4 regions of the Barnesiella sp. An22 genome follow, and region 1 is predicted to be linked to each of the others. Evidence: riboswitches for the same ligand, from Rfam matches in the RefSeq annotation. Region 1 holds a riboswitch; each other region holds the start of a gene.
What was found. A riboswitch is a leader RNA that binds a small molecule or an ion and turns the genes downstream of it on or off. The one in region 1 is predicted to bind cobalamin.
Positions count from the first base shown of each region.

Region 2: it holds a riboswitch for cobalamin, as region 1 does, so the genes downstream of both, ABGT88_RS00380 (anaerobic ribonucleoside triphosphate reductase) here and ABGT88_RS06535 (hypothetical protein) in region 1, are expected to answer to the same signal.
Region 3: it holds a riboswitch for cobalamin, as region 1 does, so the genes downstream of both, ABGT88_RS06005 (DUF5074 domain-containing protein) here and ABGT88_RS06535 (hypothetical protein) in region 1, are expected to answer to the same signal.
Region 4: it holds a riboswitch for cobalamin, as region 1 does, so the genes downstream of both, ABGT88_RS02570 (leucine-rich repeat protein) here and ABGT88_RS06535 (hypothetical protein) in region 1, are expected to answer to the same signal.

Region 1 covers NZ_OZ007014.1:1,640,656-1,648,327, reverse strand. The annotation lists gene ABGT88_RS06550 (DUF418 domain-containing protein) at 1-26, shown strand, start outside; gene ppdK (pyruvate, phosphate dikinase) at 276-2,990, shown strand; gene ABGT88_RS06540 (alkaline phosphatase) at 3,373-4,749, shown strand; cobalamin riboswitch at 4,841-5,046, shown strand; gene ABGT88_RS06535 (hypothetical protein) at 5,187-6,278, shown strand; gene ABGT88_RS06530 (threonine/serine exporter ThrE family protein) at 6,835-7,602, shown strand; gene ABGT88_RS06525 (threonine/serine exporter family protein) at 7,599-7,672, shown strand, end outside.
Region 2 covers NZ_OZ007014.1:96,249-103,920, reverse strand. The annotation lists gene ABGT88_RS00395 (undecaprenyl-diphosphate phosphatase) at 1-526, shown strand, start outside; gene truB (tRNA pseudouridine(55) synthase TruB) at 526-1,263, shown strand; gene queA (tRNA preQ1(34) S-adenosylmethionine ribosyltransferase-isomerase QueA) at 1,260-2,309, shown strand; cobalamin riboswitch at 2,666-2,874, shown strand; gene ABGT88_RS00380 (anaerobic ribonucleoside triphosphate reductase) at 2,927-5,305, shown strand; gene nrdG (anaerobic ribonucleoside-triphosphate reductase activating protein) at 5,306-5,791, shown strand; gene ABGT88_RS00370 (DUF3843 family protein) at 5,805-7,007, opposite strand; gene ABGT88_RS00365 (DUF3467 domain-containing protein) at 7,073-7,384, opposite strand; gene ABGT88_RS00360 (NigD-like protein) at 7,389-7,672, opposite strand, start outside.
Region 3 covers NZ_OZ007014.1:1,489,739-1,497,410, forward strand. The annotation lists gene ABGT88_RS05995 (DUF4960 domain-containing protein) at 1-1,447, shown strand, start outside; gene ABGT88_RS06000 (LamG-like jellyroll fold domain-containing protein) at 1,537-3,912, shown strand; cobalamin riboswitch at 4,138-4,334, shown strand; gene ABGT88_RS06005 (DUF5074 domain-containing protein) at 4,592-6,049, shown strand; gene ABGT88_RS06010 (DUF5074 domain-containing protein) at 6,074-7,348, shown strand; gene ABGT88_RS06015 (hypothetical protein) at 7,660-7,672, shown strand, end outside.
Region 4 covers NZ_OZ007014.1:621,320-628,991, forward strand. The annotation lists gene ABGT88_RS02555 (TonB-dependent receptor domain-containing protein) at 1-978, shown strand, start outside; gene ABGT88_RS02560 (YncE family protein) at 978-2,144, shown strand; gene ABGT88_RS02565 (cell surface protein) at 2,151-3,356, shown strand; cobalamin riboswitch at 3,388-3,578, shown strand; gene ABGT88_RS02570 (leucine-rich repeat protein) at 3,723-7,391, shown strand; gene ABGT88_RS02575 (DUF5074 domain-containing protein) at 7,471-7,672, shown strand, end outside.

The DNA of each region.
Region 1 (7,672 bases):
AACCCCGGTCGGGCGTGGAACCTTAGAAGCTCCACGCTATCCGAATGAGCCAGACTGTTAAAAAACAGGATATACCGCATCGATTCCACCCCTCGGACCTTCTGCCCGAGACCGTAATACAAATAAAAAATACATAGCGTTAAAATTTGTAGCAAAATATTTTTGTTGTTTGCGCGAATCCTATATTTTTGCATAATGTTTTATGCCGGTTTACCAATCGGGTCATGAAGCCGGACACGAAAACAATTATATAAATATCATATACTTATTTATCTATGAAAAGAGTTTATACTTTTGGCAACGGTAAAGCAGAAGGCCGTGCCGACATGAAAAACCTGCTGGGAGGCAAAGGCGCCAACTTGGCAGAGATGAATCTCATCGGTGTTCCTGTACCCCCGGGATTCACCATCACCACCGAGGTTTGTACAACATATACTCAACAAGGGCGTGAAGCCGTCGTTAAGGAGATCCAAAACGACGTAGAGCAAGCCATCGCCCACATCGAAAGCCTCACCGGCACGAAGTTCGGCGACGCCACCAACCCGCTGTTGGTATCGGTTCGTTCGGGTGCCCGCGTCTCCATGCCGGGTATGATGGATACCGTGCTCAACCTGGGTATGAACGACGAGGCCGTAGAAGCCATCGCCAAGAAATCGGGCAATCCCCGTTTCGCTTGGGACTCGTACCGTCGTTTCGTACAGATGTATGGCGACGTGGTATTGGGCATGAAACCCAAGACCAAAGAAGACATCGACCCCTTCGAAGAGGTGATGGACAAGGTGAAAGAGGCCAAAGGCATCAAGAGCGACACCGAGCTGCAGGTCGAAGACCTCAAAGAGCTGGTTCGCCTCTTCAAAGCCGCTGTCAAGGAAAACACCGGCAAAGACTTCCCCACCTCGCCCTGGGAGCAACTGTGGGGTGCCATCTGCGCCGTATTCGATAGCTGGATGAACGAACGCGCCATCCTCTACCGCCGCATGAACCAGATCCCCGAAGAGTGGGGTACGGCCGTGAACGTACAGGCCATGGTATTCGGCAACATGGGCAACACGTCGGCTACCGGTGTAGCCTTCACCCGCGACGCCGCTACCGGCGAAGACATCTTCAACGGCGAATACCTCATCAACGCACAAGGCGAGGATGTGGTTGCCGGTGTACGCACACCCCAGCAAATCACCCTCGAAGGCTCTCGCCGCTGGGCTGCCCTGCAAGGCATCAGCGAAGAGGAGCGTGCCAGCAAATACCCCTCGCTCGAGGAGTCGATGCCCGAGTGCGCCAAAGACCTCATCGAGACCCAACAGAAACTCGAAGACTACTTCAAGGATATGCAAGACCTCGAGTTTACCATCCAGGATGGCAAACTGTGGTTGCTCCAAACCCGTAACGGCAAACGCACCGGTGCCGCCATGGTAAAAATCGCCATGGACATGCTGCGTGCCGGCATCATCGACGAGAAGACCGCTCTGAAACGCATGGAAGCTCAGAAGCTCGACGAGCTGCTGCACCCTGTATTCGACAAAGACGCCGTAAAACGCGTGAAAGTCGTGGCTAAAGGTCTGCCCGCATCGCCGGGTGCCGCTACCGGCCAAATCGTATTCTTTGCCGACGATGCCGAAGCCTGGGCCGAGAAACGTAAAAAAGTGATTATGGTCCGTATCGAAACCTCGCCCGAAGACCTGCGCGGTATGAACGTGGCTCAAGGTATCCTCACCGCCCGCGGTGGTATGACCTCGCACGCTGCCGTTGTGGCCCGCGGTATGGGTAAATGCTGCGTATCGGGTGCCGGCGAAATCAAGGTCGACTACAAGGCCCGCACCGTAGAGATGGCCGGCAAGGTATACAAAGAGGGCGACTGGATTTCGTTGAACGGTTCGACCGGCGAAGTATACGACGGACAAGTTCCCACCGTCGATGCCGACATGAGCGGCGACTTTGCTGCCATCATGAACCTGGCCGACAAATATACCAAAGTAGACGTTCGCACCAACGCCGATACGCCGCGCGATGCAGCCGTAGCCCGCAAGTTCGGTGCCCGCGGTATCGGTCTGTGCCGTACCGAGCACATGTTCTTCGAAGGCGACCGCATCAAAGCCATGCGCGAAATGATTCTTTCGAAAGATGAAGAAGGCCGTCGCCACGCCCTCGACAAACTGTTGCCCATGCAACGCGGCGACTTCGAAGGCATCTTCGAAGCCATGGACGGTCTGGGCGTAACGATCCGTCTGCTCGATCCCCCCTTGCACGAGTTCGTACCCCATCAACTCGCTACGCAGAAAGAACTGGCCGAAGAGATGGGCATGAGCATCGAAGAGGTAAAACTCGCCTGCGACTCGCTGGCCGAGTTCAACCCCATGCTGGGACACCGTGGCTGCCGTCTGGGTTGCACCTATCCCGAAATCACCGAGATGCAGGCCCGCGCCATCATCGAGGCCGCCCTCAACGTGAAAGCCCGCGGTATCGACGTTCACCCCGAAATCATGGTACCTCTCGTAGGTGTGGTTGAGGAGTTGAGAATGCAGGCCGATGTCATCAACCGCGTAGCCGCTCAGGTATTCGAAGAGCGCGGCGATACGGTAGCCTACAAGGTAGGTACGATGATCGAGGTACCCCGTGCCGCCGTTACGGCCGACCAGATTGCCGAGGTAGCCGACTTCTTCTCGTTCGGTACGAACGACCTCACGCAGATGACCTTCGGTTACTCGCGCGACGATGCCGGCAAGTTCCTCAAGATCTACAAAGAGAAAGGTATCCTCAAAACCGACCCGTTCGAAGTGCTCGACCAGAAAGGCGTGGGCCAACTCGTTCGCATGGGTGTAGAGAAAGGCCGTTCGACCAAACCGACCCTCAAGGTAGGTATCTGCGGTGAGCACGGTGGCGAACCCTCGTCGGTTAAGTTCTGCGCCAAACTGGGCATGAACTACGTATCGTGCAGCCCCTACCGCGTGCCCATCGCCCGCGTAGCTGCCGCCCAAGCTGCCATCGAAGATTAAGCGATTGCAAATTCTATTCCTTAATAAAAGAGCCATGCCGGTATAGGCATGGCTCTTTCTGTATTCGACAGCCCCGCCCCCGATAACTTCTGGATACCGCGTCGCAGCGCGGTATGACAAGGATGTCACCCCGCCCCCCCGATGCGGGGTCCACTGAACAAGGAACAAAGGGTAATTCCCGACGAACTGGACTCCGCGTCGAGTGCGGAATGACACGAGCTACCAACGACACTTGAATGCCACGGCAGGTACAAGAATTTGAAACACCATTGTCACAGAGATTTCACAGAATCGGCCAAGCGGGAGACGGGGGCTTTCGCTACTTTTGCTGGAGTGAAACGGGCGGGGGCATCTGCAACCTCCACCCATAAACGCGACAGGTATGACAAGAAGATGGTTTCCCCTGCTCTTGGGGCTGGCGATGGCCACCGTGTGGGCGGCACAGGCTGCCGGGCCCAAGTATGTGTTTTACATCATCGGCGACGGCATGGGTGTGAACGAGGTGAATGCTACCGAACTCTTTTATGGCGAGCTGGCCGGCCGGCAAGGACCGGAGCGGCTGCTCTTCTCGCAATTCCCCCACTCGGCTTTCGTGAATACCGGCTCGGCCAGCAGCGACATTACCGACTCGGCTGCGGCGGGCACGGCTCTGGCTTGCGGAGTGAAGACCCGGAACAAGATGGTGGGGGTCGATGCCGACAGTGTACCGGTATACAGCATAGCGGTGAAGGCTCAACAGCAGGGGGCAGCTGTGGGTATCGTGACCAGCAGCGAAATCGACGATGCCACGCCGGGGGCCTTCTATGCCCACCAGGTGAACCGCAACAACCGCTACGAGGTGGGGCTCGACCTGCTGGCGACGGGGTTCGACTTCTACGCCGGCAACCGATTCAAGCAACCGTCGCTCCCCGGCAGGGAATCGCTCTACGACCTGCTGCCCAAGCGGGGATATGTGCTGGCTACCAGTGTAGACGATTACCAACGCAAGGCCCAGAAGGCCGGGAAGATGGTGCTGTTTCCCGAGCGAAGCATCACCTATGCCATAGACCGCCAGCCCGGCGACATGCGGCTGGCCGACCTCACCCGCTGCGCCGTGGATTTCCTGTCGCGCAACGAGCGGGGCTTCTTCCTGATGATCGAGGGGGCTCAGATCGATTGGGCGGGACACACGCGCGACGGGGCTACCGACCTGCGCGAGGTGAAAGACCTGGAGGAGTCGGTACAGATTGCCTGTGACTTTTACCGGGCTCACCCCGACGAAACCCTTATCATTGTTACGGCCGACCACGAAACGGGTGGTGTGGTACTGGGCACGGGCGAATATGCCCTCAACCTGCAGGCGCTCCAGTACCAGACGATGAGCGGCTCGACCTTCACCCGGCAGATTGCCGACTGGCGACGGGCTGGAGAACCGGTTTCGTGGGAGAGGGTGAAAACGGCTCTGTCGCAGGCCTTCGGCTTCTGGTCGCACCTCACCCTTACGGCCGAACAGGAGGCCCGCCTCAAACGGGTATACGAGGAGACCTTGCTCAACCCCTCGGACACATTGGTACAGTCGCTCTACGAGGCCAACGAACCGATGACCGAAACGGCCAAACAAATCATCAACGAGATAGCCCGCATCGCCTGGACCTGCGGCTCGCACACGGCCGGCTATGTGCCCCTCTATGCCATAGGAGCGGGTGCCGAAAAGTTTGGCGGAACCATCGACAACACCGATATTCCCCGAATCGTTTCCGAGATTTTCGGATATAAATAAATAGCTAATCTTCAGAGTAATACAAAAGACACAGTCTCTTTTGTGTAAGATTTTTTTAGAAAAACATTGTGAAATTAGGACAAAGGATATAACTTTGCCCCCCGTAATCGGTTTGCCCCGTCCGAATCGGCCGAGGCAATGAAAAGGGAATCGGGTGCAAATCCCGAACAGGCCCGCTGCTGTGAGTTTCGTATGAGTTTTCAGACAAATACTGCAATGCCACTAATCCAGACTCGATTGGGAAGGCGTCTGAGAGGGAGACAAGTCAGAAGACCTGCCGATTGCGTAGAAACAACTGTTGCCGGCTCCGTGGACCGAGCCGCCGGTCGAAAGAAAATTTTTCGGAAAAAAGAGATTTTTTGCTTGAGCAATAGGAGTAGGCGTCGCGTGGGCGACTCTATTCCGCCATTCAGTATTTAACTAAAAAAGAAAAGATTATGGCAAGAAAAATTCCTTTTAGTGTAGATATAACGGGGAGCTTCGTATACTCCGAGCCCCTCGTCGAAGCCCGCAAACTGTATCACGACGGGGTGTGGAGTTCGGCCAAGCTGCACGAAATCGAAGATAAAGAGATTTATCGCATTGTCGAGAAGTGCAAAGAGATAGGGCTGAAGTGTGTAACCGACGGCGACTACAAGTCGACCAACTATCTCGACTTTTTCCACCACCTGGAGAATATCACGAAACAGGAACCGGCTCAACCCGAAGAGGTGAAGGAGTCGGTTATCTCGGGCAAAATCGGATTTGACAACGCCTACCCCTCCACGCCGAAGGTGACCCAGCGCTTCACCTACCTGACGGGTATCATCGGGGGCGACATGTATGCCAAGGTGCTGCTCCCCTCGCCTGCTACGCTGCTGGCCGAGCTGCTCCGCCCCGAGAACCGCTACAATACCGGGCGCTACTACCCCGATATGGATTTGCTCGTGCACGACATCGCCCAAACTTACCAGACGGTCATCAACGAGTTTTACGACATGGGGTGCCGATTCCTGCAACTGAGCGACTACGCCTGGAACCTGGCCGGCAACAGCGACCTCGAGCAGGTGGCCCAGGCCGCACACATCGACCTGCTTTCGCTGGTGGCTACCTCGGCCAAACTCACCGAGGCTTGTCTGGCTCAGAAACCCGACGACATGTGCATCTCGCTGCAGTTCCACGAGAAGTGGTGGCGCGTGGGCGACAAGGAGAAGACGGCCGAGCTGCTGCTCTCGACCCGGGCCGATGCCATTGCACTCGACTTCGGCGACCGCGAAAACGAGAACATCGACCTCTCCATGCTCAACTACTGCCAGGGCAAAGAGGTGATTCTGGGATTGATTTCGACCTCGAGCCTGCAACCCATATCGACCAGCAGCATCACGCTGCACATCGAGAATGCAGCTCGTCTGCTCCCGCTCGAGTCGCTCCACCTGAGCAGCCAGGGCGACTTCCGCGACAACGAGGGCAACAGCATCGTCTCGGAACAGATGATGTGGAGCAAAATCGTAACGATGAAAAATATTGCGAAGAGCGTTTGGGGCGAATAAATCGTTCGCCTGAACGACTACTCCCGACCTGTGAGCCGATAGTCGATGCGGTCAACATGCACCGGCTATCGGTTCTCTCTTTCCAATCTCTATCTTGAAAGAAGAGAATGGGCGGCCCGGGCACCGTCAAATGTCGAAAACTTCGTTTTCCATTTGCCACTGCTCTCGCCTTTCACTATCTTTCCAGAAGAAAGGAGGCGGCTCGGCTCTGTCAAATGTCGAAAACTTCGTTTTCCATTTGCCACTGCTCTCGCCTTTCACTATCTTTCCAGAAGAAAGGAGGCGGCTCGGCTCTGTCAAATGTCGAAAACTTCGTTTTCCATTTGCCACTGCTCTCGCCTTTCACTATCTTTCCAGAAGAAAGGAGGCGGCTCGGCTCTGTCAAATGTCGAAAACTTCGTTTTCCATTTGCCACTGCTCTCGCCTTTCACTATCTTTCCAGAAGAAAGGAGGCGGCTCGGCTCTGTCAAATGTCGAAAACTTCGTTTTCCATTTGCCACTGCTCTCGCCTTTCACTATCTTTGCACGCTGAAACATTGGTCAATACTACAATAAGGTGAACAACGTACACGAAGAACTGAAATCGGTATCGCAATTCCTCACGGAATATGCAACCTGTTTGATGGCATCGGGCGTACATACCTCGCGTATCGTGCGCAACACGGCCCGTATAGCCGAGTCGTTTGGGTTCGAAGCCCACATGACACTCTTTCACAAAACCATCAGCATGACCTTGCGAAGCAAGGACAACGCCCACGTATACAGCACGGTGAGTACCGCGAAATCGGGGGCAATCAATTTTGAATTCAACTCCGAATTGAGCGCCCTCAGCTGGGAAGCCTACGACAACCACCTCCCGCTCGACACGCTGTGGGAGAAATTCCACGCCATCACGAGCAAACCTCGCATGAACCCGTGGACGGTGTGGATTCTGGTAGGCTTTGCCAATGCCTCGTTCTGCCGGCTCTTCAACGGCGACTGGATAGCGGTAGCCGCCGTATTTGTGGCTACGCTCGTGGGATTCCGCATCAAACAGATATTGCACTTCAACCACTATTTCGTATTCACCATATCGGCATTTGTCGCATCGCTCATCGCCTCGATTACCATGTGGCAGCACTGGGGCACCACCCCCGACATCGCTATCGGTGCCAGCGTGCTCTACCTCATACCGGGCGTCCCCTTGATTAACGGGATTATCGATATTATCGAAGGTCATGTGCTGGCCGGCACCGCCCGACTCATCAACGCCCTGCTGTTGATTGTCTGCATCGCCTTCGGTATGGGTATCACTCTTTTAATGATGGGAGGGAAACTGTTATGATCGACTGGCAAATATTAGGCTCGGTCATTGCCGACGCCATCGGAGCTGCCATTGCAGCCATAGGCTTCGC
Region 2 (7,672 bases), 1.5 Mb from region 1:
CGACTGGATTGATGCCCTGCTCGAAAACGTGGTAGTCGTTGCCGTCATGCTGGTTATTGGCGGTATCTTCATGCTCTTCTGCGACCGGATATTCAACAAGGGCAGCGACAACACCGAGCTTACCGAGAAACGAGCATTTTACATAGGATTGTTCCAATGTATCGCCATGATACCGGGTGTATCGCGTTCGATGGCGACCATCGTGGGCGGTATGGCACAGAAACTTTCGCGCAAGGCGGCAGCCGAGTTCTCGTTCTTTCTGGCTGTTCCCACCATGTTTGCGGCAATGGCATACAAGATGCTGAAGCTGTTTTCAGAACCTGAAGGAGCCGATTTGATTATGAACAACATGGGTACTTTGTTGTTGGGCAACGTAGTTGCCTTTGTGGTAGCCTTGCTGGCCATCAAGTTTTTCATCGGTTTCGTTACCCGCTATGGATTCAAGGCCTTCGGGTGGTATCGTATAATAGTGGGTGGTGTGATTCTCGTCATGTTGTTGACGGGACATAACTTAACGATTATGTAATGGATTTTAACGAAGGCGAAATCATATATATCGACAAACCGCTGCATTGGACCTCGTTCGATGTGGTCAAGCGAATCCGATTGCGGATATTGCGCAGGCTCAAGCAGAAGAAACTGAAAGTGGGTCATGCCGGTACACTCGACCCCCTGGCTACGGGAGTGATGATTGTCTGCACCGGACGTGCAACCAAGCGTATCGAGGAGTTTCAGTACCATACCAAAGAGTATATCGCCACCTTGCAGTTGGGTGCGACTACCCCCTCGTTCGACCTGGAGACCGAAATCGATGCACACTACCCGCACGAGCACATCACCCGCGAGAGCGTAGAGCGAACATTACCGCGTTTTGTCGGTTCCATTATGCAGGTGCCTCCCTCCTATTCGGCTTGTAAGATCGATGGGCGCAGAGCCTACGACATGGCGCGCAAGGGGCAGGAGGTAGAACTTAAACCCAAGGAGCTGGTGATCGACGAAATCGAGCTGCTCTCCTGCGAATTGCCCCTTATCCAGATACGGGTCGTTTGCAGCAAGGGTACTTACATACGGGCTCTTGCCCGCGACATCGGGGCGGCCCTCGGCAGTGGAGCTCATCTGGTGGGGCTTGTGCGTACACGGGTGGGCGATGTGACGCTCGCCGATTGCCTGTCGGTCGATGAGGTGGCCCGAATGATCGACGAGGCCCCCTTGACAACCTCCGAAGAAGATAAAAACGAAGAAAGTAATAACGAACAAATATGAAACTGTCCCAATTCAAATTCAAATTGCCCGAAGCGCAAATCGCTCAATACCCGGCAAAAAACCGGGACGAGTCCCGGTTGATGGTCATCGACCGGAAAACGGGAAAGATTGAACACCGCATCTTCAAAGAGATTATCGACTATTTCGAAGAGAAAGATGTGTTTGTATTCAACGACACCAAAGTCTTTCCCGCCCGCCTCTATGGCAATAAAGAAAAGACCGGTGCCAAAATCGAGGTATTCCTTCTGCGTGAGCTCAACGAAGAGAATCGCCTGTGGGACGTTCTGGTAGAGCCGGCCCGTAAGATACGTATCGGCAACAAACTCTATTTCGGCGACGACGACTCGATGGTGGCCGAGGTAATCGACAATACCACCTCGCGCGGCCGTACGTTGCGATTTCTCTACGACGGCTCGCACGACGAGTTCAAAGAGGCCCTCTACAAACTGGGCGAGATGCCTTTGCCGGCCTATATCACCCGCCCGGTCGAGGAGCTCGATGCCGAGCGTTATCAAAATATCTTTGCTCGCCACGAAGGGGCTGTGGTCACTCCCGCTGCCGGGCTCCACTTCAGCCGTGAGCTGTTGAAGCGCATGGAGATCAAGGGCATCGACTACGGCTTCCTCACCCTCCATTCGGGCCTGGGTAACTTCCGTGAAATCGATGTCGAAGACCTCACCAAGCACAAAATGGACTCGGAGCAGCTGATTGTAACTCCCGAGTTGGTCGAGCTCGTCAACCACGCCAAGGATGGCGGCCACAAGGTGTGCGCCGTGGGTACCTCGGTGATGCGGGGTATCGAGAGTGCGGTCAGCACCGGCGGCCACATGAAGACCTACGACGGCTGGACCAACAAGTTCATCTTCCCGCCCTACGACTTTACGGTAGCCACCAGTCTGGTGACCAACTTCCACATGCCGCTTTCGACCATGCTGATGATGGTAGCGGCATTCGGCGGATATGAAATTGTCCTCGAGGCCTACGATGCTGCCCTCAAGGAGGGGTATCGTTTCGGTGCCTATGGCGACGCCATGCTCATTCTGTAATTGGTAAGATATCAGGGACGCTCTTGTCCCGGAAGATACAGAGAACCTTGTTGCACCTTGGGGACAAATGGTGCGGCAAGGTTCTCTCTCTTATAGAGAGATTACTATCTCGCCTTTTTTATTATGTTGCTGGAATAGATAACAATTTGGTTGATTCGATTGGATATCCGATTGAACAATGGAATAGATGCCTTTTTTGCTGTTTTATAGCAGTATAGTTTCCATATGGGAGTTGGTATGGGCCTCTATTCGTTGCTGGTTTCAGGAAACTTTTTTCTATTCTGGTTTTCAAAAGTTTCCCGAAAAAGGAAACTTTTGTCTCGAAATTTGTTGTTTGGTTATCGCGAATTTGTGTAACTTTGTACCCGCATTCCGGTTCGGCCCCGTTGTACGATGGTGTCGATAAAAAGGGAATCGGGTGAGAATCCCGAGCAGTCCCGCTGCTGTAATTCCTGTGAAAGTCCCGTGACACGAGCCACTGACGAGAATCTGTTTCTGTAATGTCGGGAAGGCGTCATCGGGGCAGGGAAGAGCCAGAAGACCTGCCGGAGTGAGAGAGAAGCAAAAGGACGTTCGAGGAGACGTCCGCAGTATCCAACCCTAAACAACTTATCAACATGGATTATGCAGGCATTACCATTGCCAAGCGCGATGGTGCCCAAGAGAGTTTCTCGATTGCCAAAATCGAGCGGGCTATTGCCAAGGCCTATCGGGCCGATGGTATCGACGACGAAACTGCGGTGAAACAGATTGCCGGCGAGGTGGCCGCCGCCATCGACAAGAGCGAGATTTCGGTCGAGGAGATTCAAGATCTGGTCGAGCGCCATCTGATGCGGCGCAACCCTTCGGTGGCCAAGCGCTTCATCATCTATCGCGAGTGGCGCACCAAGGAGCGCGAGAAACGCACCTCGATGAAGCAGGTGATGGACGGCATCGTGGCTGTCGAGAAGAACGACGTGAACCTGAGCAACGCCAACATGTCGTCGCATACGCCGGCCGGGCAGATGATGACCTTCGCCTCGGAGGTGACCAAGGATTACGCCTACAAGTATCTGGTGGGGGTGCGCTACGGGCGGGCGCACCGCGAGGGCGACATTCACATCCACGACCTCGACTACTATCCCACCAAGACGACCACCTGCGTGCAGTACGACCTGGAGGATATTTTCAACCGCGGTTTCCACACCAAAAACGGAACCGTGCGCACACCCCAGTCGATACAGAGCTACGCCACGCTGGCCACTATCGTGTTCCAGACCAACCAGAACGAGCAGCACGGCGGGCAGGCCATCCCGGCTTTCGACCACTTCATGGCACCGGGGGTGCTGAAGAGTTTCCGCAAACATCTCGAGACGGCCATCGACTTCATCTTGCGCCTGCACGGCGAGAGCGACCATCCGTCGCTGCGAGAGGCGATAGCCGACTCGGTCGCCTCGATAGCCGATACGGAGGTGCAACAGGCTGCACTGGCCGACCGCCTGCAGACTCTGGGCCTGACTCTCTCGGCCAATGAGTTGCGCACCGCCTGGACACAAAGCTACGAGACTACCCGCAAGGATACCCACCAAGCCATGGAGGGGTTGGTGCACAATCTCAACACCATGCACTCGCGGGGTGGCAACCAGGTGGTTTTCAGTTCGATAAACTACGGTACCGATACCTCGCCCGAGGGGCGCATGGTCATACGCGAGCTGCTCTCGGCTACAACCGAGGGGTTGGGCCACGGCGAGGTGCCGGTCTTCCCGATACAGATTTTCAAGGTGAAGGATGGGGTATCGTACAGCGACGAGGATTATGCTGCGGCGATGGCCGACTTCGAGGGGGCGATGGCGGGACGTATCCCGTTCAAGGCGCCCAACTTCGACCTGCTGCTCGAGTCGTGCCGCACCACGGCCACTTCGCTCTTTCCCAATTTCGTATTTCTCGATACCGACTACAACCGAAACGAATTTTGGCGGGCCGACGACCCCGACCGCTTCCGCTACGAGGTGGCCACGATGGGTTGCCGTACCCGGGTGTTTGAAAACCTGCACGGTGCGAAGAGTTCGTGGGGGCGGGGCAACCTCTCCTTTACCTCGATGAATATGCCGCGCCTGGCCATCGAGGCGCGTCGCGAGGCCGAAGAGCTGCACCCCGACGGCGACAAGCACGCCATCCGCCGCGAGGCCCGTATCCTCTTTCTCGAGAAGGTGCGCACCACCGCCTCGATGATTGCCGAGCAGTTGCACGAGCGGTACGAGTATCAGCGCAAGGCTCTCGCCCGTCAGTTCCCTTTCATGATGGGTAACGACGTGTGGAAGGGTGGCGGACGGCTGAATCCCGACGATGAGGTGGGCGACGTAATCAATAGCGGTACGCTGGGCATCGGTTTTATCGGCGGCCACAATGCCATGTGTGCCATCTACGGCGAGGGGCATGCCCGCAACGAGGAGGCCTGGCAGACGCTCTACGATGCCGTGATGGTGATGAACAACGTGGTCGAGGAGTACAAGAGCCGCTATGGGCTCAACTACTCGGTACTGGCCACGCCGGCCGAGGGTCTCTCGGGTCGCTTCACCCGTCTGGACCGCAAGCGCTACGGGGTTATCCCCGGCGTGACCGACCGCGACTACTACGTCAACTCGTTCCACATCGACGTGAAGGAGCCGGTGACCATCGTCGAGAAGATCCGTAAGGAGGCCCCCTTCCACGCCATTACGCGGGGGGGACACATCACCTATGTCGAGCTCGACGGCGAGGCGAAGAAGAATGTATCGGTCATCTTGAAAATCGTGAAGGTGATGCACGACGAGGGCATCGGTTACGGTTCGATAAACCACCCGGTCGACACCTGTCGTGCGTGCGGCTACCGGGGTGTCATCTATACGCAATGCCCGGTGTGCAAGAGCGAGAACATCTCGCGCATGCGTCGCATTACCGGCTACCTCACCGGCAGCCTCGAGTCGTGGAACTCGGCCAAGCAGGCCGAAGAGCGCGACCGGGTAAAACACAAGTAAATGGAAACACTGCACCTGATCAATGTCTACCCCGAGACCATCTCCGACGGTTTTGGGGTACGCTATTCCATCTATCTGGCCGGCTGTACGCACCATTGCCGGGGGTGCCACAATGCCGGCAGCTGGAATCCCCGGGCGGGCGAGCCGCTCACCGAGGCTTTGCTCAATCGCATCATCGCCGAAATCAGGTCCAATCCGTTGCTCGACGGCATTACCCTCTCGGGGGGCGACCCCTTTTACAATCCGCCGGCCCTGCTGGCTCTGTTGCGGCGCCTCAAGGCCGAGACGGGTTTGAATATCTGGTGTTATACGGGCTATACCTACGAGGTGCTGTTGGACGATGAGGTCCGGCGACCTTGCCTCGAGTATATCGACACGCTGGTCGACGGCCCCTTCGTGCAGTCGCTCTTCGATCCCACGCTACCCTTCAGGGGCAGCAGCAACCAGCGCATTCTGCACCTGTCGCAGGGGCAGAAAACAGAATGAGGCAATTCAGTGTTTACACGGCCCGGTAGTAATCCTGCAGGAGGCAGCGGGCTATGAAATCCCAATTATCGGCCACGAGCTGCGGGTTGCCGTCGGCAAAGCAGGCATCGGGCAGCAAGCCGTGCGAGCAGAGGTAGAGCAGCAGGTCTACGGGGCAACGTCCCGGCACGGTGAGCAGCGATATGGCCCCTTTGCGGGCCTCCTCGGGGTTGTACCAAGGGTTGGCCGGGTCGGCTATGTATTGGGCAATATCCGAGGCCACCAGCATCCCTTTATAGGGAGTTACGTAGAGGACGAAATTCTTTTTGTGAGCCAGGTGCGACAGGTGTCCGCCTTCGGTCTCGCCCCATTGCATCCCTTCGGTGAGGAAGCGGTCGAGCTCGGCATACGAGCCGATATACTTCACGGGGCTGCCGCCCGTCGATTGGGTGAACTGCTGGTAATAGGGGTGCAGCTCTTTCTGCTCTTCGAGCTCTTCGGGCAGGGTGTGTTGCCACAACAGCGACACCCATTCGTGAGCAAAGAGGGCCAGCGGTCCGGCCGGCAGGGTGTAGAGCGACTCGCGGCGCAGTTTTTCGAGTCGGTTCAGTTTCTCTTTGTCGGTGTGATTCGGTTTGCTGTGCACCTCGTGCAGCAGTTGGCGGGCCAGTGAGCGGTTCGACGGTCCCAGCAGGAACGATTCCCAAAAGAGCCATTCGGCAAAGCGGTACCGCGCCTCGGGGTCGGAGGTATCGTTCAGTTCGGGTTGGCAAAACTCTTGCAGCAGCGGCGAGTCGGGTGCCGTTTCGTATTCGCTCTCAAGCAGGTTGTAGATGGGGTCGGCCGTGGCGATGAGGTCGGCATCGAGAGGCGACAGCACCTCGTGTTCGTTGCCGTAGGCAGCCGACAGATACCACAGCAGCACCCGCACGTCGTCGCGGTTCACCTCTCCTTCGTAGTAGGCTTCGGGGGTAAAGAAGGGCAGTGTACGCCCGTAGAAAGCCTGGTGCTGGGCCACGAATGCCGCCCACAGCCCGGTGCCCGACAGGATGTCGGCAAAGTAGCCCACGAGGTCGCAGCAGATTGATTTTACCGCGTCGTCGCTCCAGCGCGTCTTCAGCGGCGATTGTTTTATCTCGTCGTACAGCCGGTTGGCCAGTCGCGTGTAGTAGCGGTCGCTGTCAGTGGTGGGGGTATAGGGCTGCCGCGCCAGCCATTGTTGCAGGGTGATGTTCATGTGGTCGTCTTTTAGAGGGTGATACAAAGGCAGGCAGACCGGGTAGCGGCCCGCCTGCAAGTCGATTAAGCCTCGCCGCCGGGAGCCATGAAGGGAGGCATGCCTCCGCCCCGTTGTTGCGGGTCGTTCATCTGGATGGGACCGAACTGGGATTCATATTTGCGGATGTTGTCCTGCAGGGCGAAGAGCAGCCGTTTGGCATGCTCGGCCGTGAGGATGATGCGCGATTTCACCGGTGCTTTGGGAGCGCCCGGAGTTACCCGGATAAAGTCGATGACAAACTCCGACGGAGCGTGCGAAATGATGGCCAGGTTGGAGTAGGTACCTTCGGCTACGGCAGCCGACAACTCTATTTGAATCTCTTTTTTCTCTTCCATGATGTCAGTTTAGTTTGAAATAATAATATTTATAATTGAAATTTACTTGGTTCACATATACTTGCAGCGTGGTGTAGGGGCGGTTGCGATACCCCTCGATGTTGAACGACGAGTAGAGGTTGCTCCAGTGTCCCTCGGGGTCGTCGTTGCGGCTGTGGCGCAGCTCCACCTTGAGGGTATCGCCCTCGAGGGTCGATTCGTCGGCTACGAGCATGATGCTGTGCGGCTGGCTGTGGTAGTCGATACGGTAGCGCAGGTTGAGGAAATCGCCCGTTTTCCAGATGCTTT
Region 3 (7,672 bases), 150 kb from region 1:
CATTTTCATACTGCTTGCCACGCTGTGCGGTATGTTTGGTGCATGCTCGGAATTTGAGCCGACCGGTTATACCGAAATTCCGGATTTGCAAAAGGTGAGTAACCTGAGAGCCGACATCGACGGCTATGTGGTCAATCTTTCGTGGAGTCTGCCCGCAGCCGATGGGGTAGAGGGGGTATTGCTGATTACCAACGGCAACTCGTCGAACCCCACACGCCTCGAGGGGAGCGTAACCTCCTATTCGGTGGAGGGGCAGCCTATGGAAGAGGAGTATCTCTACACGGTGAAAGTCCTCTACAACGGAGGCTATGTATCCGAGGGTGTCTCGGTGACGGCTACGATTCCCTATATCGAGCTGGCCAATGTGACCGACCTCGAGGCTTCGGTGAGCGGCCGTACCGTTACACTCAACTGGACCCTGCCCGACGAAGAGGGCATTACGGCCGTTAAGGTCTTCAGAGCCGACGAGGCCGATGCCGCCGTCGTGCTGGAGGCGTCGGCTACCTCGTGCGAGATGAAGGGCCAGCCGATGGACCAGGAGTTGACCTACACCGTGGCCCTGGTATATGACGAGTATTATACGTCGAAGGGTACTTCGGTACAGGTGACGGTTCCCTACATCACCCCCAAGATGGGTTACCTGATGACTGCCGCCACCATCCAGCAGCTCCCCGATGACGACGAGCGGGCTGCGGCCGCCTGGTTCATGGAGCAGGAGAATGCCGAACTCATCCAACCCTCGCAGCTTGCCGACCTGGATGCCGACATCTATCCCGTGCTCTGGATCGAGATAGACCGCGTGGGGTTGCCTCTCGGGTGGGAGAACCTGCCGGCCGAGATAACCTCCGACGAGACCATCGCCGCTCTGCGCCAATACTCGGCCAACGGCGGCAGCCTCTACCTCTCGAACATGGCTACGCAGCTCACCGTACCCCTCGGCTTCGTGCCGTCGACCATGCCTCCCACGACCTACGGTAACGGCGAAGGCGGGACGGGTACCGACGTGTGGACCATCAATCCCTACCTGGGCTGGGACTTCCGCAACGGCAGCGACCAGGGATTCTACGACCGTACCTCGCATCCCGTATACGAGGGCCTCACGATGGAAGACCCCAACAACTACGGCTACAACAGCCTGCCGCTCATCGGTCCCGGTCAACGCGAAGACCACAACTGCTTGTGGGATTGCAACATCTACGGGAAAGGCAACTATCCCGACGTGATTCGCAACTTCGAGGTGACTACCAACGCCCTCGTGCTGGCCACCTGGGGCCATGTGCGCGACCACTGCGTGGCCGGTCTGGTCGAGTTCTATGCCAATGCCGAGCACGGACGTTGCATCGCCAACGGCTTTGCCGCCTATGAGTGGAACCAGAACTCGGGTACCAATCCCTATCAGCACAACATCGAGCAGTTGACTATGAACATTCTCGATTATCTGAAATAAAACTTATTGAAACACAGATGGCGTAACCCTCTCTGTCGAGGTGCGTCATCTGTGTCGTATCCAGCCAAACCTCAAAAGAATTTGTATCAATGAATCGGATTAAATCATTTTCAGTTATTGCCGCCATGGCGTCGGCGTTGTCGTTAAATGCCGAACTGGTTGCCCATTTTCCTATGAATGTCGATTCCGGGCAGATCGAGGAGCGTATCAGTGGCGACCGCTTTACGGTCGAGGGAAATTTCGCCCCCGAGAATGTCGACGGAGCCGTAGGTGCCGCCTTAAGGTTCGACGGCTATACCTCGCGGGTAGATGCCCGTCTGGACAATATCCTGGCTGCCGATGCCACGCAAATGACCGTCTCGGTATGGGTGGCCCTCCCGTGCTATCCCATTATCCAAATCGATACCGATACGTCGGAGAAGACCCCCATCGTCACCTGTCTCGACCGGGACAGCAAGACGGGCTTCGGTTTCTACCTCGGCTTTAACGGCAAGTACAGTTTCGAGACCTACATCGGCGGTTGGCCGGTAAGTATCGAGGCGAGCACGCCGCTCCCCACGTATAGCTGGAACAACCTGGTGGCCGTAATCGACTGCGACAACCGGTCGATCAAGCTCTACAACAACGGGGTGGAGGTAGGCTCGAGCCGGGCCAACGGTTCTGTCTCGTTTGCCGCCGGTTCGTTTTACATGGGGCAGGGCTCCGAGTCCCGCCTGTCGGGCCCCTTCGAGCTGATGTCGTTCAACGGACTGATTGACGATATTTCGATTTGGAACGAGGCCAAGTCGCTGGACGAGATACAGACCTGGCAACCCGAGCATGAGCCCGACCTCGATATACCGGCCTCGCGCTTTGCCGACGATTTGCTGCGTCCGCGTTTCCACGGTATGCCTGCCGCCGGGTGGACCAACGAATGCCACGGCATGTATTATGCCGACGGCCGCTACCACCTCTTCTTCCAGAAGAATGCCGACGGCCCCTACATGGCCCGCTTGCATTGGGGACATATCTCGAGCGAAAACCTCTATGACTGGCGGGAGGAGAAGATTGCCCTGGCTCCCGGCGACGCCTACGACATCAAGGGGTGCTGGAGCGGCTGTCTCTTTGCCGACGATGAGGTGACGGGCGGAGAGCCCAACATCCTCTATACGGCCGTAGATTATGCCAAGGCCACGATTGCGCAGGCCACGCCTGTCGCCGACAACCTGAACGAGTGGAGCAAGTTGCCCGGCAACCCCATTATCGGTGGTCGCCCCAGCGGACTCTCCGACGATTTCCGCGACCCCTATTTCTTCCGCAACGGCGACAACGCCTACATCATTGTGGGCTCTTCGAAGAATGGGGTAGGCACAACCACTCTGCATCGCTACAACCCGCTCACCGGCATGTGGAGCAACGACGGCGACCTCTTCTTCACGGGCTCGTCGGCTGCCGAAGCCGGTACCTTCTGGGAGATGCCCAACATCACCCCGATGCCCGACGGCCGATGGCTGTTCACCGTCACGCCGCTCAACACATCGCAAGGTGTTCACACCTTGTACTGGACGGGCTCGATTGCCGCCGATGGAAAGTTTGTGCCCGATGCCGATTCTTCGCAACCGCGTCTGGTCGAGCTGAACTCCCGCGACGGCTTCGGTCTCTTGTCGCCCACCATCTATCGGCACAACGACAAGGTGATTTCCCTGGGCATTGTCCCCGACAAGTTGTCGTCGGTCTCCAACTGGAACCTGGGTTGGGCTCACTGCTATTCGTTGCCTCGCGAGTGGTCTATTGCTGAGGACGGCTCGCTGTCGCAGAAACCTTATGAGGGGTTGACCGGGTTACGCACCACGACCACCTTTACCCGCACGGGGTTCGACCTGAACGGTACTCTCGACCTCTCGCCTGTGAGCGGACGCTCGGTCGAGATATGCGGCACATTCGAGGTGGGTGCCTCCGACTTCGGTTTCCACATCTTCAAGAGCGGCAGTGCCGAGGCCGTTGTTTCGTACACTCCGGCAACGGGTGAACTCGTGGCCGACTTCAGCGCCCTGCCTCGGTTGACCAACGACGCCGGCGTATACGACGGTGTCTATCGTTGCATCTTGCCCGAGCGTCCGGCCGTGGGGAGTGAGCTGAAGATAAATATCTTTATCGACCACTCCATCCTCGACATCTTCGTGAACGACAAGTGGGCTACCTCCATCCGTGTCTTCCCCACCGAAGCCGATGCCAACGGCATCGAAGCCTTTGCCTCGGCCACGACCCGGGTAAAGGAGCTGAATGCCTGGATACTCGAGGGGCAATCGGCGAGTTCGGGCATCGAGTCTGTGGTCTCCGACCGTGTGGATTCGGGAAGTGCCCGTGTCGATGTCTTCAATTTGCAAGGCATGAAGGTGCGGGCCAACGTACCTCGGGAGGTTGCTGCCGAGAATCTGCCGAACGGTTTCTACATTATCGGCGGCCAGAAGGTTCTGGTAAGATAAGTTTGGCAGTATAGAAAAAAATGGAGCCGGTGTAGGAGAGAACCGGCAAAACTTCTTCAGAGAAACTCATGAGCGCATACAGCCGCATCTCGGCTATATGCGCTCATGCTTTTTTTGTGGGGGGAGTGTGTTGTCAAGACCGCTGAGGATAAAGACTATAAGCTGCACCATATACAATCTGTTTGAAGTAGGAAGCAAAAAGTTATCTTTCTCCAGAAAAAAATACTAATTTTGCAGCCGATTGGTTCCAAAAGGTCCGCCGGGCCTCGAGGATTAAAAGGGAATCGGGTGAAAATCCCGGACAGTCCCGCTGCTGTGAAGCTCCGCCAACCGCTCGAATTCTATACGCCACTGATTGCAATATCGGGAAGGCCTCGAGTGGGGAGTCAGTCAGAAGACCTGCCGTCAGTTTTTGTTTTTAATCGAGCCCGTGGACAGGACGGTTAAATGTACGACGTAAATGCTATATACTTTTTTCAGGCTTTTCGAGCCATTCATAACCCGTGTCGGGGTACTGTGTAAACCTGTTGGGGCATCTGCCCGGGAACAGGCAGGCACGACGCGTTGCCGTCTTGACAATATGGCAACGGCCGGGCTTGCCGTCTCTTCTCCGGCCCGGGACCTTGTTTTGCAAATTTTCAACAACTTGTTAAATAATAGATTTTTATCCAAAAGTAGAATGATGAAAGTAAGAAAGATGTGGGGCGTGCTGCTGGTAGCGGTAGCTCTGATTATGGGCAGTTGCTCGAAAGAGAGTGAAGAACCGATGCCCGACCCGAAGTTTGAGTGGACAACGGCTGTTGCAACCGATGTGCCGGTGTTTGTGGTTCCCGATACCCAAGTAGAGATTGCCTATGCGGCAGAGCATGTGCAGTCGGTCAAGACCGAATCGCTGCCCGCCGGGTGGAGTGCAACGGTCGACCAGGATGCCCGGAAAATCGAAATCTCGGCCACGGCCGATGCCGAAACAAAAGCTACGCTCACCGTCACGGTAGCGGGCGCAGGCGGGAAGAACCTTTCGCAAAAGGTGGAGCTGTATTGTCTGAATGCCTTTGACGACCCGGCCGGGGTCTTTGTGCTCAACGAGGGGAACATGACTACCGAGAACGGCTCGCTCACCTGGATTTCGCCCGAGGGGTATGTGGTGGCCGATGCCTACAAGACGGTCAACGGTACCGAGCTGGGCAACGTGGCACAGGACATGGCGTTCTGTAACGGCAAGGTCTATATCATCTCGCAGAATGGCAACAAGAACCCCAACGGCACGGTGTTCGAAAACGACGGCATGCTGGTGGTGGCCGATGCCCACACCTTGAAGCGTACGGCCGCCTACACGACCGACGACCTGCAGGGGCTCGACTGGCCCACGCATATCGCCGTGCTCGACGAGCAGCATCTCTATATCCGCGACAACGCCGGTATCTACCGTTTCGACCCCACGGCCAAGTCGCTGACCTTCGTGACCGGTTCGGACGGTGCGCCGAAGAGCCGCTTCGTGACGATGGGAGGCAAGGCCTACACCTTCAAGTCGGGCTATTTGAGCAAGATTCTCGAGCTCTCGACCGAGAGCGATGCCGTGACGTCGATTTCGTTCCCGTACAGCATCCCCTGCATGATCAACCGTGTGCTGGGCATTCAGGGCGCCGACGACGGCCGGATGTGGGTGATGACCTCTACCTCGACGACCGTAGGCTCGGGACAGATTGCCATCGGCAAGTTCAACCTGTCGGACCGCTCGATGATTCAGCGCCGCATAGGCGTTGAACCGGCCGTGGGTTCGTCGGGCGAGGCCTTCGCCGCCTATGGCAACAACCTCTACTATGCCGATGGGGTGACGGTCTACTGTCTGCCTTTCGACGAGAGCGAAGATCTCAAGGCCGACTCGGGTCTCGAGGCCGAGCAATGGATGGTCGACCTCTCTGCTCTGGACAAGAACGCCGGCATCCGTTACAACGGACTGGGCGTGCACCCCAAGTCGGGACGTGTCTACATCAATACCCTCAAGTCGTATGCCCTCTTCGGGCAGAACCAGATCTGGGGATTCGACTTTGCCACCAGCACCGAGGCTCCGGCCGTCAAATACGAAAACTATACCCACTTCCCCGCCGGCTTCTATTTCCCGGCCGGTCGTCAGTAATCTGTAAGAAATATGTTTTGCGCAATGAATAACAGATGGATTGCAGCCCTCGTGCTGACGGGGGCCATGGTTGCGGCGGGCGGTTGCTCGTCCGACCCCGAACTTGTAGGTAACGGTGGTAATACGGGCGGTGGCGGCACTAATCCGCCCACGGCTCTCGGCGGATATGCTTCGCCCGACGGAGTGTTGATTCTCAACCAGGGAGCCCCGCGTCTGGAGAACGGCTCGGTCACCTGGATTTCGCCCGAGGGGCAGGTCGAGCAGAATGTCTACCGTACCGTCAACGGTTCGGCCTGCGGCAATACGTCGCAAGATCTCTACCTCTATGGAAACAAGATTTACATCATGAGCAACAATACCGAGGTGCCCGATTTGGGAAACAGCGAGCCGGGCGACGGGACTATCGTCATTGTCGATGCCGAGACCTTCCGCCGCGAGAAGGTATTCCATTTCAAGGACCTGAAGTTTCATAAACCCGAGGGCTCGCTCGAGGTGGTCGACTCGTTGCCGCTGGTCACGCCGCTCGAGAATCTGGCCGTTATCGACGAGCATAACCTCTTTCTGGCCGACGGACAGGGCATGTTCCGCCTCGATACCGAGACCGGCGAGTTGACTCTCGTGGAGGGTGGATACCACTTCGGCAACCAGGGGAATACAATCGAGACCGTTGTGGGCACACGCGGCATGACCGTCATCGGCGATCACCTCTATTGTTCCGGCGGGGGATTCTGGACCAATACCCAGCTCTTCGAGTTCACGAAAGACAGCAACAAGTTGACCCGTTCGCTCGACCTTTCGGGCGAATTTATCAGCGGTATCTGTCGCACGGGCGACCACGAAATCGTGGTGGCTACCTGCGGCCGCTCGGGCAGCCTGAAAAGTTATCTCACCTTTGTCGACACCGAGACCATGAGCGTCATACTCGAGAAACCCATCAGTGCCGACATCTCGGCCGAGTTTATGAACTCGTCGGGCGTGACGCTGGCTGGCGACTACCTCTACTTTGCCGCCGGTACCTTGACGGTGAGCCGCATCTCGCTCAAGACGTGGAAAATCGAGGAGTATATCCAGGTGAAAAACGATGCTCCGCAAGCCGAGTATCTGACCTGCAACGTTGTAGCCGACCCGAACAAGAATCTGCTCTATGTATCGGTATCGAACGACCTGAACGAGGCCCGGATTTCCGACGGGAATATCCTCGTCTACGATTGCAGCGGCGATGAGCCGAAGCTGGTGATGAATCTCGAAAACAAGGGCAGTTATCCGGTGAACATCTATCCGATGTCGAAGTTCTATTGAGCCATCTGTCCGAGATAAAGAGATAAGGTTTATCTAATTGTAGAGTCTGTAAACAGGCCGTTCTCAGAATTTTTGAGGGCGGCCTGTTTTGGTGTTAATCCTTGCTGCGTTCTGACTTTGCGAATCCCACGTTTTTTTACGCCTATTCTCCAAAAGTCCTTTTTTTTAAAATCGTTAAACTGTGTGGTTATCCCCACCGATTTTCTACTGCTCCTAAAATTTATGCTTAATCTCACGAAGGATCAACGTAAAAACCTGAGGAGTAAACCGTATAAAATCGTATCTTTGCGAACAATGAATCAGCAACAGATATGGAAAGCAACG
Region 4 (7,672 bases), 1.0 Mb from region 1:
GCCAACAAGTATTCGATACTCCGCAACTGGGACGTGTCGGTGGCCTACGACATGCAGTGGAACGGCCTGTCGGAGTACCTCTCGGCCAGCCGCTACACCCACTGGATTTCGGCCGCTACCGCCTTCTCGCTGGCCGACCGGCTGAAGATGCAGGCCAGCGTGCTGGCTACGCTGGTCGACGAGACGGCCGAGGGGCAGACCAAGGCTCCCAACAAGAGCAAGGTGACACCCGCCGTCTTCCTCTCGTACCAGCCGCTCAAGCGATACAACTGGGTGCTGCGAGCCTTCTACAAGCAGATATACCGCATGCCCACCTTCAACGACCTCTATTACACCGATATGGGCAACTCGGCCCTGAAGCCCGAGAGTGCCACCCAGTACAACGTGGGCTTTACCTATGCCGTGGCACCCAAGACGGGATTCCTCTCGGGATTCCATACCGGTGTGGATGCCTATTACAATCTGGTGAAGGACAAGATTGTCGCCTATCCCAAGGGGCAGCAGTTCCGCTGGACCATGCTCAACCTGGGGAAGGTCGACATCCGGGGTGTCGACGTGCAGGCCACGGCCACCTTCCGTCTGCCGCTCGAAATCGGGCTGATGACCAAGGTGCAGTATACCTATCAGGAGGCCATCGACATCACCAACCCCAGCGACAACTACTACCGCGACCAGATACCCTATATCCCCTGGCACAGCGGCTCGGCCATTCTGGGGCTCACCTACAAGGATTGGGGCCTCAACTACAGCTTTGTCTACGTGGGCGAGCGGTACAACCAGCAGGAGAATATCGAGTATAACTATGTGCAGCCGTGGTACACGAGCGACATATCGCTGGTGAAGTCGTTCAAAATCAAAGCTGTGAATCTGAAAGTGACGGCCGAGGTCAACAACCTGTTCGACCAGGCCTACGACGTAGTGCTCAATTTCCCCATGCCGATGCGTAACTATCGGTTTGGCATAGCTATCGAATTATGATGAGAGGCAGAATTTTACATATAATTATCGGGATGATGCTGGCGATGCTGGTATCGATGACCTCGTGCCGGGAGGACGATGTGATTGTCCTCACCGAATACGAGTCGTTGCCGATGCTCGACCGTGAGTCGCCCTTTGCCGGGCTCTATCTGCTCAACGAGGGCAACATGGGGTCGAACAAGTGTACGCTCGACTTTGTCGACTTCGAGCAGGGGCAGTATGCCCGCAACCTCTATGCCGAGCGTAATCCCAATGTGGTGAAAGAGTTGGGCGACGTGGGGAACGACATAGAGATATACGGCTCCAAACTCTATGCCGTTATCAACTGCTCGCACAAGGTCGAGGTGCTCGACGCCCGCACCTGCAAGCGGCTGGGGCAGGTCGACATACCCAACTGCCGCTACGTCGCTTTCGACGGCGGCTATGCCTATGTGTCGTCCTATGTGGGGCCGGTGGGCATCGACCCCAACGCACAGCTGGGCGCCGTCTTCCAGGTCGACACGGCCACCCTCGAGGTGACGGCCGAGGTGACGGTAGGCTATCAGCCTGACGAGCTGGTGGTGCAGGACGGCCTCATCTATGTGGCCAATTCGGGCGGATACCGCAAGCCCAACTACGACTATACGGTCTCGGTAGTCGACATCGCCACGATGACACAGATACGCAAGATTCCCGTGGGGATAAACCTGCATCGCATCCGGGCCGATCGCTACGGCAAGTTGTGGGTATCGTCGCGGGGCGACTACAAGTCGGTGCCTTCGCGCCTCTTCGTGCTGGAGAAAGACAAGCGCACCGGCCGCATGGAGGTGAGCGACACGCTCGACATTCCGTGCAGCGAGATGGAGATATGCGGCGATTCGCTCTATCTGTACAGTGTGGCCTGGAACGATGCGTCGCAGGAGAACAGCGTGACCTACGGCATTGTCGATGTGCGCACCGGCGAGGTGGTGTCCGACAGCTTTATCAAGGACGGCACCGAGGCCGATATCGAGATTCCCTACGGGGTGAAGGTAAACCCCGAGAACGGCGACATCTACGTGACCGATGCCAAGAACTATGTGTCGAGCGGAAACCTGCTGTGCTATGGCCGCGACGGGAAGCTCAAGTGGAAGGTGCGTACCGGCGACATACCGGCGCACATGGCTTTTTTGAAGAAAACAAACTAACAGGATATGAAACGGATATTGTACTTTTTGTCGATCGTGTGGCTTGGTTTCCTGGCCGCTTGTCAGTCCGATTCCCCGGCCATGATTTCGCTGGGACTCGACGATACCTATGTGGTGGAACGCATGAAGAGCCTCACGCTTCACCCCGAGTTCAGCGGGGAGCGCTATGAGTGGAAGCTCTCCTACGAGTCGACGGCGGCCGATTCGCTCGTGGCCACCACCCGCGACTATACCTTTGTCGCCGCTGAGGCCGGCACCTACTGGTTGAGGTTGAACATCTACGATGCGACCAATCCAATCGAACACCTCATGCAGATTGTCGTGTATGACGAGGAGGTGGCCTACAGCCCCTATATTACCCGCGTGTATGAATACCGTCCCGCACCCGGGCAGTTTGTCAACGAGCTGCCCCGCTACACCGAGGGCGATACCGAGGAGACCATGCGGCAGAAGGCCGAGGATTGCCTCGCCTACAATGCCGGTACTATGGTGACCTTGGGTGGCTATGGCGGCTACATTGTCGTAGGGTTCGACCATACGATTGTCAACCGTCCCGGCGAATACGACTTCAAGGTCTTGGGCAATGCCTTCTACTCCACGGGCAAACCCACTGCCGCATCGGGCGGCAGCAGCGAGCCCGGTATCGTGATGGTATCGGTCGATGTCAACGGCAACGGCCTCCCCGATGACGAGTGGTACGAACTGGCCGGCAGCGAGTATCAGAAGCCGTCGACGATAAAGAACTACGAGATTACCTACTACCGCCCCGATGAGGCCAAGACGCCGGTGCCCGGTACCGATACCAGCGTGACCGACTCGACCTATGTGCGCTGGACCGACAACCAGGGCGGGACCGGCTACGTGTCGAAGGTCGTTTTCCACAAGCAATCCTATTACCCGCAGTGGCTCTCCGACGAGACGCTCACGTTCGAGGGCACCCGCTTGCCCGACAATGCCATCGACGAGAGCGGCGACGGCTCCTATTATGTGCTCTATGCCTACGACTGGGGGTATGCCGACAACCACCCCAACGACAGCGAGAAGTCTAACTTCAATATCGATTGGGCGGTCGATGCCGAGGGTAATCCCGTGCATTTGCAGGGCATCGACTTTATCAAGATCTATACCGGTGTCAATCAGTTCAACGGCTGGTTGGGCGAGTGCTCGACCGAGGTGGCCGGAGTGACCGATTTGCACATCGAGGAAAAGTAAGAAAAAGAGAGATAGAATAGTAAGAATAAAATAGCGTATAGTGCGCACCGGTTCGGCCCGTTGAAGGCCGATTAAAAGGGAATCGGGTGTGAGTCCCGAACAGTCCCGCTGCTGTGAACTCCATCGAAAAGGAGCCGAGAGACAAGCCACTGATCCGTGCGATTGGGAAGGCCTCGGCTGTCGGAGTGAGTCAGAAGACCTGCCGTGCGTATTGTCCCGATAGCTTGCGAGGTATGAGCTGTGGCAAAAAACGATTCCGGGCCGGCAGGCCGGAGGCGGTTCTATGGGCAGGGGTAAACCATATCTTGCAAGTATTGAAATGGCAAAAACGATTGTTCAATTTTAATACTTAAAGATTTAACCGAAATGAAAAAGATTTATGTTTTCATGCTTTTGCTGTTTGCGGTGATGCAGTTGCCGGCACAGGTACTTGTGCAGGGGCGGCCGCACCCTACCGCCGTGCAGCAGGTATCGCCTCGGGCTATTGCCGATGGAACCTTCACGATGGAAATGATTGAAAACTGGACCGGCGAGGGCGCCAACCGGGCGGCTCTGGCGGTGCAGTGGAATGTCGACGGCGAGGAGAGTGCCCTGGTGTGGGGCTTCCGCTGGGACGGCGAGGCTACCGGCGCCACCATGATTACGGCCATTGCGGCAGCCGACCCGCGGTTTGTCATTGCCTCGGAGTCGGGCACGGCGTTCGGCAGCACGGTCTCGGGCTTAGGCTACGATGTGAACAAGAGCGGCGATTTTGCCATCGTCAAGGATGGTGAGGTGCGGCAGGCCAACGAGTTGGGATTGATACCCATGTCGGGCTACTCCTACGACGGGTGGAGCTGTACCGACCCCGAGGACTATTGGCAGTCGGGGTGGTATCAGGGCTACTGGTCGTACTGGACGAAGTCGGCCGATAGCGATTCGTGGTATTACAGCAACATGGGAATCTCGGGCCGTAAGCTCACCGACGGGTGTTGGGACGGTTGGAATTTCTCGGCCGGCATGCAGTCGTATGACTGGAAACCGCTGGCCGCTGCCGCCAAGAACGGGCTCACCGAACCCTCGATAAAGAGTCAGCCCGAGAGCCTGGTGGTGTCGCCGGGCGAGCCGGCCGCTTTTGTGCCGGTATTCCGGGGCGACAGCCTCACCTATCAGTGGTATAAGGACAAGGTCGCCATCGAAGGGGCCGTGAAGGCTGTCTACTCGATAGCGTCGGCTACGACGGCCGATGCCGGCAGCTACTATTGTGTGGCCGGAAACCGGCTGGGCTCGGTATCGACCGACCCGGTCACCCTCACCGTGGGCGAAAAGGCCGTGGTGGCCATGCCGGGCGAGGCTCCCCACACGGCAGTCATCATGTATGACGACTCGTATGCAACCTTTTCGGGCACCTTGACCATACCCGCCACGGTCGAGCTCGATGGCCAATCCTGTACGGTGACCGCCATCGGCGACATGGCTTTCATGGGGTGTACCAAACTGACTTCGATAGAGCTCCCCGCCACGGTGCAGACGATAGGCGAGGGGGCTTTCTACGGCTGTACGGGGCTGACCGCCGTGGAGCTGCCCGAGTCGGCCGCCACGATTGGTGCCGAAGCCTTCGGCGGTTGTACGGCACTGACTACGCTCACGACAAACGAAAATCTCAAGACTCTGGGACGCTCGGCCTTTGCCGGCTGTACGGCTTTGACCGCCGTAGCGTTGCCCGACGGTCTGACTACCATAGAGGCTCTGGCCTTCAACGGCTGTGCCAAACTGGCTTCGGCCTCGCTGGGCCATTCGCTCACGCAGGTAGGCGATTCGGCCTTTTACGGCTGCTCGGCTCTGGCTGCGGTGGAGCTTCCGGCTACGGTGACACGGGTGGGCGATTATGCCTGTTACGGTTGCAGTGCCTTGCAGAGCCTGACCCTGTCCGGGCAATCGGCTTTGCGCGAAATCGGGAAATATGCCTTTGCCGAGACGGCCATCGCCTCGGTGTCGCTGCCCGACGGGGTGACCTCGCTGGGTAGCCATGCCTTCAGCAAGTGCGCTTCGCTCACGACCGTATCGTTGGGCAACGGCCTCACGACTGTCGGCGACTATGCCTTTGCCGACTGCAAGAAGCTGACGTCGCTCACGCTGGGCAACCGGCTCACCGCCATCGGCGACCGCGCTTTCGACAGTGCCGGCCTCACCTCGCTGGTATTGCCCGCTACGGTGCAGACGATAGGGGAGTGGAGTTTCTTCAACTGTCCGCTCACGACCCTTACCCTCAACGACGGGTTGCAGTCGATTGGCAGCCGTGCCTTCTATGGAGCGGCGATACAGACCCTCGATATTCCCAACAGTGTCACCATGCTGGGCACCTATACCTTCAGTAACTGCAAGAAGCTGGAGACCCTCACCGTGGGGAACGGCATCACCAAGATTGGCGACTATGCCTTCAACTCCTGTACGATGCTGTCGCAGATTGCCTGCCCCTCGGTGACCGAGATAGGGGCCAGTGCCTTCAAAGGGTGTTCGGCGTTGAAGTCGTTGCCCTTGAGCGACCGGATTGTGACGCTGGGAGCCTCGGCCTTCTCGGGCTGTACGGGCATTACCGAGTTGACGGTGCCCAACAGCATCACCTCGATAGGTTCCTACGCCTTTGAAAAGTGTACGGCATTGACCTCGGCCACGCTCGGCACGGGCATTGCTGCGGTACCCGACTATGCCTTCAGCGGCTGTACGGCTCTGGAGTCGGTGGTATTGCCCGCCAACATTACGGCGATAGGGAAATATGCCTTCCAGAACAGCGGCCTCAGCCAACTGCCCCTGACCGAGCAGATTGTCGAAATAAGGGAGTATGCCTTCAAAGGGTGTGCGAAGTTGACCGAGGTCGATATTCCCGACCGGGTGACCATGTTGGGCGGCTATGTGTTCAGAGAGTGTACCGGCCTGCGTACGGCACGCATCGGCGGTGGGGTAACTTCAGTTCCCGACTATGCCTTCTACGGCTGTACGGTGCTCGACTCGGTGGTGCTCTCCGACAAGATTGTCGAAATTGCCGACTACGCCTTCTACAACTGCCGCGGGTTGAAACGATTGCCCGATGCTCCCGGAGTGACCACCTTCGGCCGCTCGGCCTTCTACGGTTGCACGGGGCTGGAATCGGCTCAATTTTCCGATAAGGTGACCACGCTGGGTTCGGCCCTCTTCTCGGGCTGTACTTCGCTCACCTCGATTGTGGTGCCCGACGGGGTAACTTCGTTGGGAGCCTCGGCCTTCTACGGTTGTTCGGCCCTGCAGTCGGCCGAGCTGGGTACCGGCGTGAAGGCGCTCGAATCGAACCTCTTCAAAAACAATACCTCGCTCACCCGGGTGGTGGCCAACGGTGCCATCGCTTCGGTAGCAAACTATACCTTTGGCGGCTGTTCGGCTCTTGAGAGCCTCTACATCAACAGCGCGCTCCCCTCGGGGGCCAGCTCGAACACCTTCGACAAGGTGCCCGAGAGCTGTAAAATCTATGTGCCGGCCGAGTCGTGCGGCGATTATGCCGAGGCCAACTACTGGAAGGCCTTCGACATACAGCCCTGGCTCACCCAACTCTCCATCGTATCGACCGCTCCCGAGATGACGCTCGACGGTGGCGAGTTGCTCGAAATCGACGGAAAGACAACCACCTTTGCCATCACCTTCAATCGCAGCCTCGTGGAGGCCGATGCCGTTACGGTCCGCCTGAAACAGGGCGATACCGAGCTTGCCGGGCAGACCTTCTCGCTCTCGAGCGAAGGGGCCGTGCTTACGCTCGTGCGTGAGGGCGAGGAGCTCCCGGCCGGCGACTATACGCTGGTGCTGACCACCTCGACGGCGACGCTCCGAATCTCCTTCCGGGTGGCTACTCCCACCGGCATCGAGGGTGTCGGGGCCGACAAGGTGGTGCTGACACGCGAATACTATTCGGTCGACGGCAAGCGGTTGCCCGCTCCCGTGCCGGGTATCAATCTGGTGAAGGTCGTGTATGACGACCATTCGGTAGAGGTTTTGAAAGTGTTTGTAAATACCGACCTCAGACGCTGAGCGACCGAGGTCATGGCATAGAGGGCAACCTCCCGGGGCTCGGCTCCGGGAGGTCCCCTCAAAAAAAGAGATAGAAGAGATGAAACGCTATGTACTCCTTTTGACCGCCTGGGCGAGCAGCCTGTTTGCGCTCGTCGGGGCCTACCCGCTGGCCGATATTGCCAGTTGGACCGGCGAGGGCGATACCGAGGTGGCGCTGGTGATTGCCTGGAACGACGGACGGTCGCCCGAGGCGCTGGCCTGGGGCTATCGGGGTACCGTCGAGACTACCGTCATTGCTA